Neobacillus sp. PS2-9: one gene and its partners. The protein of the gene in region 2 interacts with the protein of the main gene of each other region in a pairwise test. Links are inferred from orthologs where the notes say so. Each region holds a gene or a part of one and is shown on either strand. Other genes may lie near its edges.

What was found.
Region 1: the proteins of dnaB (region 2) and RCG25_RS09995 interact in binary tests that used the Bacillus subtilis proteins (3 or more experiments, as listed by UniProt). The link is inferred for Neobacillus sp. PS2-9 from one-to-one orthologs.
Region 3: the proteins of dnaB (region 2) and dnaI interact in binary tests that used the Bacillus subtilis proteins (3 or more experiments, as listed by UniProt). The link is inferred for Neobacillus sp. PS2-9 from one-to-one orthologs.

Annotation. Positions count from the first base shown.
Region 1 is NZ_CP133269.1:1,990,318-1,993,270, forward strand. Bases 52-2,929 are described here. They hold RCG25_RS09995 (serine/threonine protein kinase), read left to right. Parts: upstream 52-1,035; coding sequence 1,036-1,824; downstream 1,825-2,929. Other genes in these bases: RCG25_RS09980 (hypothetical protein), read left to right, coding at 52-135; RCG25_RS09985 (hypothetical protein), read right to left, coding at 138-305; RCG25_RS09990 (YozD family protein), read left to right, coding at 494-667; RCG25_RS10000 (sporulation protein), read left to right, coding at 1,842-2,612; RCG25_RS10005 (YodL domain-containing protein), read left to right, coding at 2,726-2,929. Outside these bases: more of RCG25_RS09980, read left to right, coding at 1-51; more of RCG25_RS10005, read left to right, coding at 2,930-2,953.
Region 2 is NZ_CP133269.1:56,974-59,954, forward strand. What follows is about bases 76-2,981. They hold dnaB (replicative DNA helicase), read left to right. Parts: upstream 76-805; coding sequence 806-2,158; downstream 2,159-2,981. Other genes in these bases: RCG25_RS00280 (DHH family phosphoesterase), read left to right, coding at 76-189; rplI (50S ribosomal protein L9), read left to right, coding at 186-635; RCG25_RS00295 (adenylosuccinate synthase), read left to right, coding at 2,364-2,981. In the rest of the region: more of RCG25_RS00280, read left to right, coding at 1-75. UniProt on the Bacillus subtilis protein: The main replicative DNA helicase, it participates in initiation and elongation during chromosome replication. Travels ahead of the DNA replisome, separating dsDNA into templates for DNA synthesis.
Region 3 is NZ_CP133269.1:1,417,104-1,420,131, reverse strand. The notes cover bases 25-2,977. They hold dnaI (primosomal protein DnaI), read right to left. Parts: upstream 1,988-2,977; coding sequence 1,061-1,987; downstream 25-1,060. Other genes in these bases: RCG25_RS06965 (replication initiation and membrane attachment family protein), read right to left, coding at 1,997-2,977; ytxC (putative sporulation protein YtxC), read right to left, coding at 25-761. Outside these bases: more of ytxC, read right to left, coding at 1-24; more of RCG25_RS06965, read right to left, coding at 2,978-3,028. UniProt on the Bacillus subtilis protein: Helps load the DnaC replicative helicase onto single-stranded (ss)DNA and simulates the helicase activity; in the presence of DnaB more helicase activity is seen.

The sequences.
Region 1 (2,953 bases), 1.9 Mb from region 2 along the record:
AATCTCTTAGATATATTTAATGATTATCGGATCCTATATGAATTGTTTCATGACCAAGAGTACTATCAAGTAATGCGGGTCATTCTTAGAAAATTAGAAAGTCTTGTAAATAATGATGGCAAAAGCCCTGTATAATCCTACCACCTAGCTATTTCAAATAATAAATACAAAACAAAAGGAATGCCACCCCATTTAATTAGGAGAAACATCGTTTCTAATATTTTCTCAAATAGTTGGAGGGTAAGACTATCCTCCTGATTCACATCTTCAACCCAAGCCTCTAACATCAATTGGAATTTAGACATTGTTTCACCCCATCGTTTTCTTTTTACTAATCCTATGCTTGTCCAACCGATAAAAGACATGTTTTTTTCATTGAAACCTCTTTATTCAATTTCAGTAAAGAGAACAGGTTTATAGGCAACTGCTTACCAAAGTAAATAGCATGAAAAGGCCATGTACATCATACATTCTGTAAAAAGGGGGCGATGCTATGAGAGAAATTGAAGTATTTATTGATACAGAAGAAATTGCCGAATTTTTCTTTCATGAGCTTGTAAAAAGGGGATACGTTCCTAGTGAAGAGGAATTAGAGGAATTAGCCGATATTACTTTTGAATATTTAATTGAAAAGAGTATTATCGATGAGGAAGTACAGGAGGATTAGTAAGTGAATATTTTAGGGAGAAATGATATGTTTTCTACCTTTATGATAAAAGAAAACGAAAGCCGAGCATAAGTTGCTCGCTTTTTGTTTTTTATAGACTATTTGAAATATTTTTACCATCGTGAAACCTTGTTGGAGTTTCATCGTATTAAGGAGTGTGAATAAAAGGAGGAGGACTTTATGTTTAAAAAAATCCTTAAATCAATTTTTAAAAGTAAGATGACTCACAAGTACAGTTCCTCAAGCGATGCATGGAAGAAGCACAAACATCATAAGCACAGTCATTTAGGACATCATCATTATAAAAAGAAATATAAGAGCAGAAGTTCTATATCTAGTTTTTTTAGCAGCTAGCAAGGTGTGTGTATATGCTTAGGAAATTTACATTATTTTTTTCCAAGATGATGGAGAAGCCACTACCTATTGATGAGGTTATTGCTGATCGTTATAGGGTAGTGGAGTATCTCGGAAGCGGAAGCTACGGACATAGTTATTTAGTTTTTGATTTCTTAAGCAAACAGAATAAAGTATTAAAATCCCTTCGATATCATAAGAGAATAACCCAATCTGGAAGAAAGGGATTTGAATTAGAAAAAGAATTATTAGGCTCGATTAATCATCCAGGATTTCCTAGATATTTTGAGGATGGCACTTTTAAAAACATTCCCTATTATACAATGGAATATATTAATGGAAAAAATTTTGAACAGCTTATTTTTCATGAAGGTAAGAAATTCACTGAAACAGAAGCTTTTAAGTTTGCAGATGAATTACTACAGTACATCGAATTCTTGCATAGCCATAACATCATTCATAGAGACATTCGCATTCCGAATGTAATTTTTGATGGAACGAGGATTCGCCTGATAGATTTAGGATTAGGAAGGTATCTTAAACCGAGAGATGGAGATCTACAAAAAATAGAAGATGTAAGAAAGCAAATTAACTACCAAGCAGATTTTTACGGACTTGGCCATTTTCTTTTGTTTCTCCTTTATTCGAACTTTACTTTCCAAGATGACAGGAAGGAAAGAAGCTGGGAAGAAGAACTAGATATTACAGTAGAAGCCAAACAAATCATTAGAAGGCTCTTGCAGATAGAATCCGCGTATGATCAATGCGCACAAATAAGAGCTGATATAAAAAATTTCACTTAATTTAGGAGGAGAATTTTATGTCTTTCTTTGACAAAGTATTTGCTAGCGTAGGTATTGGTGCTGCATCAGTGGACACAAAACTAGAAAAAGACACTTATATGCCTGGAGAAACCGTACAAGGGGTTGTTGAAATTAAGGGTGGAAAAGTTGAACAGCAAATTGATGAGATTTATCTTTCACTCAATACAACTTACTTAAAAGAGTCAGATGATCGAAAATATAACATAACTGCTACCATCGACCGATTTCGTCTAACTACACCTTTCACAATCAGGTCCAACGAAAGAAAAGAAATTCCGTTTACCTTCCAGTTGCCGTATGATACACCATTATCTATTGGCAAGTCAAAAGTGTGGGTAACAACAGGACTGGAAATAAAAGGTGGGGTGGACCCAAGTGATAAGGATTATTTAAAAGTAATTCCTAATCAATTAATGACTGCTGTTTTTAACGCCGTAGATAATTTAGGCTTTAGAATTAGAGAAGCGGACTGTGAAGAAGCACCACGACGCTTACGCGGCAGGTTACCCTTCGTTCAAGAATTTGAATTTGTCCCAACATCAGGTCTATTTCGTGGTAAATTAGATGAGTTAGAAGTGGTGTTTTTATCTTCAGGTAATGGCACACTAGATTTGATGTTCCAAGTGGATCGACGTGCAAAGGGACTTTCAGGATTATTCTCAGAAGCGATGGGAATGGATGAAACGAACGTAAGATTAACTGTATCTAACGCAGATATTCCTAATTTACAACAAAAAATCCAGAGTGTAATACAAAGATACTCATAATAAATAAAAAAATGGGTTATCGACAAAAAAAGTTAGTATTCTACAGAGGGTTCGACAAGGTCTACATCTAATTATTAGAATAGAAAATAAATTCTAATAATTGGAGGTACAAGATGATCAGAGTATTAACGAGAAAGCCCTGTATCAAATATGATGTGACAATCTTTCAAACTCCAAAGTACCGTGAAAATAAAGGCTATAAACAGGTCTATAGAACGACCATTCCTGCTGCCGGCCGTGAACAATGCTTGGAAGAAACCTTTAGCCGCTTTAATGTGACTGACAGAATACCTTCAAATTATAAAGGGAGATTTCTCTCAACCGGTGACATTATATTAATA
Region 2 (2,981 bases):
GAAGGTGTTATAGGAATTAGTGCACGTTCACTAGGAAACATCAATGTCCAAGTGATTATGGAAAGCCTTAAAGGTGGCGGTCACCTTACGAATGCAGCGACCCAGCTTAGTGGCTTAACGATAAACGAAACGGAAACAAAGTTAAAGCTGGCAATTGATGAATATTTTGAAGGAGTGAAAAAAGAATGAAAGTAATATTTCTTAAAGATGTAAAAGGAAAAGGTAAAAAAGGTGAAGTGAAAAATGTAGCTGATGGCTATGCACATAACTTTTTAATTAAACAAGGTTTAGCTGTTGAAGCAAATAATGCTAATGTCAGTTCTTTAGATGCCCAAAAAAAGAAACAAGAAAAGGAAGCGGCAGAAGAACTAGCCGAAGCGAAAAAGTTGAAAGAAGTATTGGATAAAATTACGGTGGAGTTAACGGCTAAAGCTGGTGAGGGTGGAAGACTCTTTGGTTCCATTACAACAAAGCAAATTGCAGAAGAATTGCAAAAGAAACATGGAATTAAAATTGATAAGCGTAAAATGGAACTAACTGATGCGATTCGCACGCTTGGCCACACAAAGGTTCCAGTAAAGCTTTACCACGAAGTAACAGCTACATTAACTGTCTCTGTTAAAGAAATAAAATAGTACAGGGATAAAATTTGCCAGTGTGAATTGGTAGGAAACCATGTTAAGATATAAAAGTTATCAATGATGTGATCGGTCTTAGCTGATCACTTTTTTCTTTTTAGGATATGATATAATACTTTTAGACTATTACTTAAAATCATCCTACTAGAATAGGAGGTTTTTTATAAATGAATGATTTATTCGCGGATCGCATGCCGCCACAAAATATAGAGGCCGAACAGGCTGTTTTAGGGGCTATCTTTTTAGAGCCTTCTTCTTTAACTTTGGCATCGGAAATCTTGATTCCTGAAGATTTTTACCGTGCTGCACATCAAAAAATATTTAATGTGATGCTCAACTTAAATGATCAAGGAAAAGCCGTTGACTTGATTACCGTGACGGAGGAGCTGGCAGCAGCCAAGCTTTTAGAAGATACCGGTGGTGTGAGTTATTTAAGTGAGCTTGCAGGTTCTGTACCTACAGCAGCCAATATTGAGTATTATGCGAGAATAGTAGAAGAAAAATCGTTACTTAGAAGACTGATTCGTACGGCAACGAATATCGCAACCGATGGATATTCGCGTGAGGATGAGGTTGAAGCACTCTTAAGTGAAGCGGAAAAAAGTATTATGGAAGTTGCCCAGAGAAAGAATGCAGGAGCGTTCCATAATATTAAAGATGTCCTTGTCCGTACGTATGACAATATTGAAGAAATGCACAATCGTGTAGGAGAGATTACGGGGATTTCTACCGGATTTGCTGAGCTAGACAGAATGACAGCCGGGTTCCAGCGAAATGACTTAATTATTGTAGGTGCTCGTCCTTCTGTAGGTAAAACGGCATTTGCTTTGAATATTGCTTCCAATGTAGCGACGAAGACGGGTGAAAATGTAGCTATTTTCAGTCTTGAGATGGGTGCAGAACAGCTGGTAATGCGTATGCTTTGTTCGGAAGGTAATATTGATGCGCAAAGGCTGCGTACCGGTTCCTTAACGGATGATGACTGGGGCAAGCTGACTATGGCAATGGGTAGTCTATCAAATTCAGGGATTTTTATCGATGATACCCCTGGTGTTAGAATTAGTGATATCCGTTCAAAATGCCGTCGCTTGCAACAAGAGCATGGGTTAGGCATGATTTTAATCGATTACTTGCAGTTGATTTTGGGAAGCGGCCGATCAGGTGAGAACCGTCAGCAGGAAGTTTCGGAAATTTCCCGTTCCCTTAAGCAGTTAGCCCGTGAGCTGAAGGTTCCTGTTATTGCTCTTTCTCAGCTTTCCCGTGGTGTGGAACAGCGTCAAGATAAGCGTCCGATGATGTCCGATATCCGTGAATCAGGAAGTATCGAGCAGGATGCCGATATTGTTGCCTTCTTATATCGTGATGATTACTATGATAAGGAATCGGAGAATAAAAATATCATTGAGATCATTATTGCCAAGCAGCGTAACGGCCCAACTGGTACTGTAGCGTTGGCCTTTGTTAAGGAATATAATAAGTTCGTCAATCTCGAGACGCGGTATGAGCCGCCAGGTGCATAGATTTTTGAAGGTTAGCCATTCTTGGCTAGCCTTTTTTATTTCCAAGTTGGAAGATTAATAGAATGGTAAATTAATATTTTACGAACATAATATAAAATTTGTTATAAATTGTTCGTGTTTTGTTGATTTTTACTCGTTAAATTGATAAACTATCTGAGGGAATAATAAATATTTACTGAAAGCAAAAATTTCGGAGGTGCCTTTTATGTCATCAGTAGTGGTTGTTGGTACGCAATGGGGAGACGAAGGAAAAGGAAAAATTACTGATTTCCTATCTGAAAATGCAGAGGTCATTGCACGTTATCAAGGTGGAAACAATGCAGGCCACACCATAAAATTTAATGGAGAAACCTACAAATTACACCTGATTCCATCAGGGATTTTCTATAAAGAAAAAGCATGTGTAATTGGGAATGGTATGGTTGTCGATCCGAAGGCACTGGTTAATGAACTTGCTTATTTACATGAAAAAGGAATTACAACGGATAATCTTCGCATTAGTAACCGCGCACATGTCATTCTTCCCTACCACCTCAAATTAGATGAAGTGGAAGAAGAACGCAAAGGTGCTAATAAAATCGGTACAACTAAAAAAGGGATCGGTCCTGCTTACATGGACAAAGCTGCTCGTGTCGGTATTCGTATGGCTGATTTATTAGATCGTGAAATCTTCGAAGAAAAGCTTGAACAAAACCTAGCAGAAAAAAATCGTCTATTTGAACGTATATATGAAACAACAGGTTTTACCAAGGAAGAAATCCTTGATGAGTACTATGAATACGGCCAACAAGTGAAGCATTATGTTTGTGATACATCTGTTGTG
Region 3 (3,028 bases), 1.4 Mb from region 2 along the record:
TCATCAGGATCTTTTGTATAAATAAAAATAGACGTTGGTGCAAGTGACAGCAGCGGTGCAATGGAAGCAGAGTCAACATAAACAGGATGATTCACCAATAACCTTCTGTCAATCAATCTTGTTAATTCACCTCTTTTAATTTCAACAAAATCCTCATTAAAAAAAGTAATTTCCTCATCGAACAATAAATGAAGCGTATCCATTTTTGGTTCACGGTTCACTAAAAAGTCTCTTAGCATGTGTACAAACATTTGATATTCCTGCTCCATTTTGTATTCATCAATGGCAATCTCAACATAGCTTTCTAGAGCATGTAGATAGGAACGCAGGCGAAATTTAACAAAAGAGTCGAAAGAGAACGTGACATTTTCATGAAGAATCTCATCAATAGCCTCACTAATTAGGTTAGGCTCTTCATTTATTTCTTTTAATAAAACAGCAAGATCCTCTCTTTGCCCGTCCAGTATGGAATAGATAATATCAATAATCTGCTGTTGCTCTTCCATGTCGGTATAATAATAATGATCCCTTACTATCTCTCGAAACCAATGATCCCGTTTCGTATTTGTTATAAACTGATAAAAGGCCGATTTCACCCTGTCAAACAGAGACGTAGAAAAGCAAATATCAACTATCTTTACTATATGTCGATCTTCTAAAAGAAGAATAGTTTCATTCATTGGATTATATGGTACGTACATCAGCAAGTGGTTATAAAGTTTTTGTGCATCCAGCTTGCTTTGGAAGATGATTTCCGCCAACCAAATCCCCCCTTTGAGGCATTGTCTGTTTAATATATATGGGGGACTTGGCCAAAATAGAAGTTAGATAACCACAGTTTTACTATAATAATTAAGAAAAGCGCAAGCGCCTTGTTCAGCCCCGACAGGCAAATGTTCTTCGGCAAGAAAAGTCCGCCTTTTGACTTTTATTGCCGAAGGTTATTTGACCCGAGGGGCTAGGCGCTGGAGCTGGACAATTCTCGAAGCCGAATTTTATACTTTAAATGTAAAAAGGACTACCGGGTGATCCGGTAATCCGATGGAAACACATATTATTCCTAACGCCTATTAGGACCACTAACTAGAACCGGCTCACTTAAGGTGCGAATTCGCTCCATGATTCTTCTCGCTTTCATTCTCTCTTCTTCCCCACGCTGGCTATAAGTCAAATGATGTTCCAACTCATTAAAATCGAAGTTCGAAGTAAAAAACGTCGGCAAACTTTCCAGCATCCTAAACTGAAGAATTGGACCTAATACCTCGTCCCTTGTCCAACTCGACATCGACTCTGCCCCAATATCGTCCAGCATCAAAATCGGCTCTTTCTTCAAAGCTTCAATTTTTCCATTTAAGGTCGAATCTGCAATCGAACTTTTCATCTCTCTAAGAAGTTCAGGTACATAGACAATCATAGAAGAGATTTGTTTTTGGGCCAATTTATTTGCAATTGCACCCAACAAATAAGATTTCCCTACTCCAAATTCACCATAGAAATATAGCCCCTTTGTTGGTTTTCCTTGTTTAAAATCAGCTACAAATGCGATTGTCTTCTTAAAAGCATCTATTCGCTCATCATCAGTAAAAAAGTTGTCAAAGGTAGCGTTTAAGATATCTTTCGGGACATATAAACTCTTAATTAAAGTTTCATTTTTTTTCTTTTCGTCATGCATGATTTTTCGATGACAGCGTTCGTATCGAACATCTATGAAATTTCGTGTTAAAACCAATTCAGGCCGATAGCCTTTCATCATATTGATACAATTATCAAGGCTTTCGCATTTCTCACAATCCTTACTTTGATTTGTATATTCAAAAAGCTTACCTAAACTTTTATCAATGATTTCTTTCGTTATTGCTTGTTCATTCTTTAAAATAAATTCTTCGACATCTGGGTTTTCGAGGGTTTCGCGGCGCATTTTATCGTATCGTCTTTGAAAATCTCCTTGTGAGGATAACCGTTTCAATGTTTGATTTATTTTCTCCATAAGTCACCTCTAGTCATCTAATGCCTTTAGCATTTCTTCTATCTCACGCTTTTTAGCTTCTAAATCAGGACTCTTCTCTACCTTCTCCGACTTTTTTGGTTTTTCTTTATCAAACCATTCAGGAAGAAGCTCTGTCCGAAGAGGCTTCTTATTTGTACCTTTTGTACTTTTTGCAGTTTTTTTGCTTTCTTTCCGTATGCGCTCGTCCTTCTTTGCAAGTTCCATTGCTTCCTTTACCGTCTTCACTTGCTTTCGTGCCCAATGACTGGCTATTGAGTCGACAAATGCTTTAGTAAACTTCATATCTGATTTTATCATGACAACCTCAATAAGAACATTCACTACCCCTGGAGGAAGTTTATACTTAATCATAATCTCCTCTAAGATATCCAAATTAGCATTTGAAGGTTCCACACCACCTGAAATGTCCTTAAAAACAGTTAAAGGAGAAGTAGTTTCATAATAACGAATCAGTTTTTCTTCTGGGGTTTTTGGCTCAGTAACTTGAACTTGGTGAATTACAGGCTGTGTTCTGTTTATAAGGCTCGGGAGCTTGTCATAATGAACAAATTGATACCAATCACGTGCGCCTTTTCTTAAGTCTTCTATATCAATTTCTTCATTCGGATTTATGGCACCTAAGATAAAATTTTTCATTTCAATCGGATTTATGTTATACAGAAAAGCAAGATTACTAATAACATTCTTTACTTTTGGTGTTAGTGCTTTTTTGGGAACCAAAGATTCATTAAGTCCTGCAGCTAATAAATCAAAATCAAACGTATTTGTATCAATTTGAAGTGGCTTTTGTTCATTACGACCGATAAACTGTTGATTTTGTTCTGCTTCAAGATCCTCTGTTACATCCTGAAGATACTGAAGGCTACCAGGCGTAGCTGAAGCAAACACATCTTGGAAGGCCTTGGTTACATCCTGATATTCCTTATCCTTTGTCATTTGCTGGTCAGAGAAAAACCGTTTTAGACGAGCAAAATGTTTTTTTCCAATTTTCCGATAAAGAAATATATTTAACATTCCATC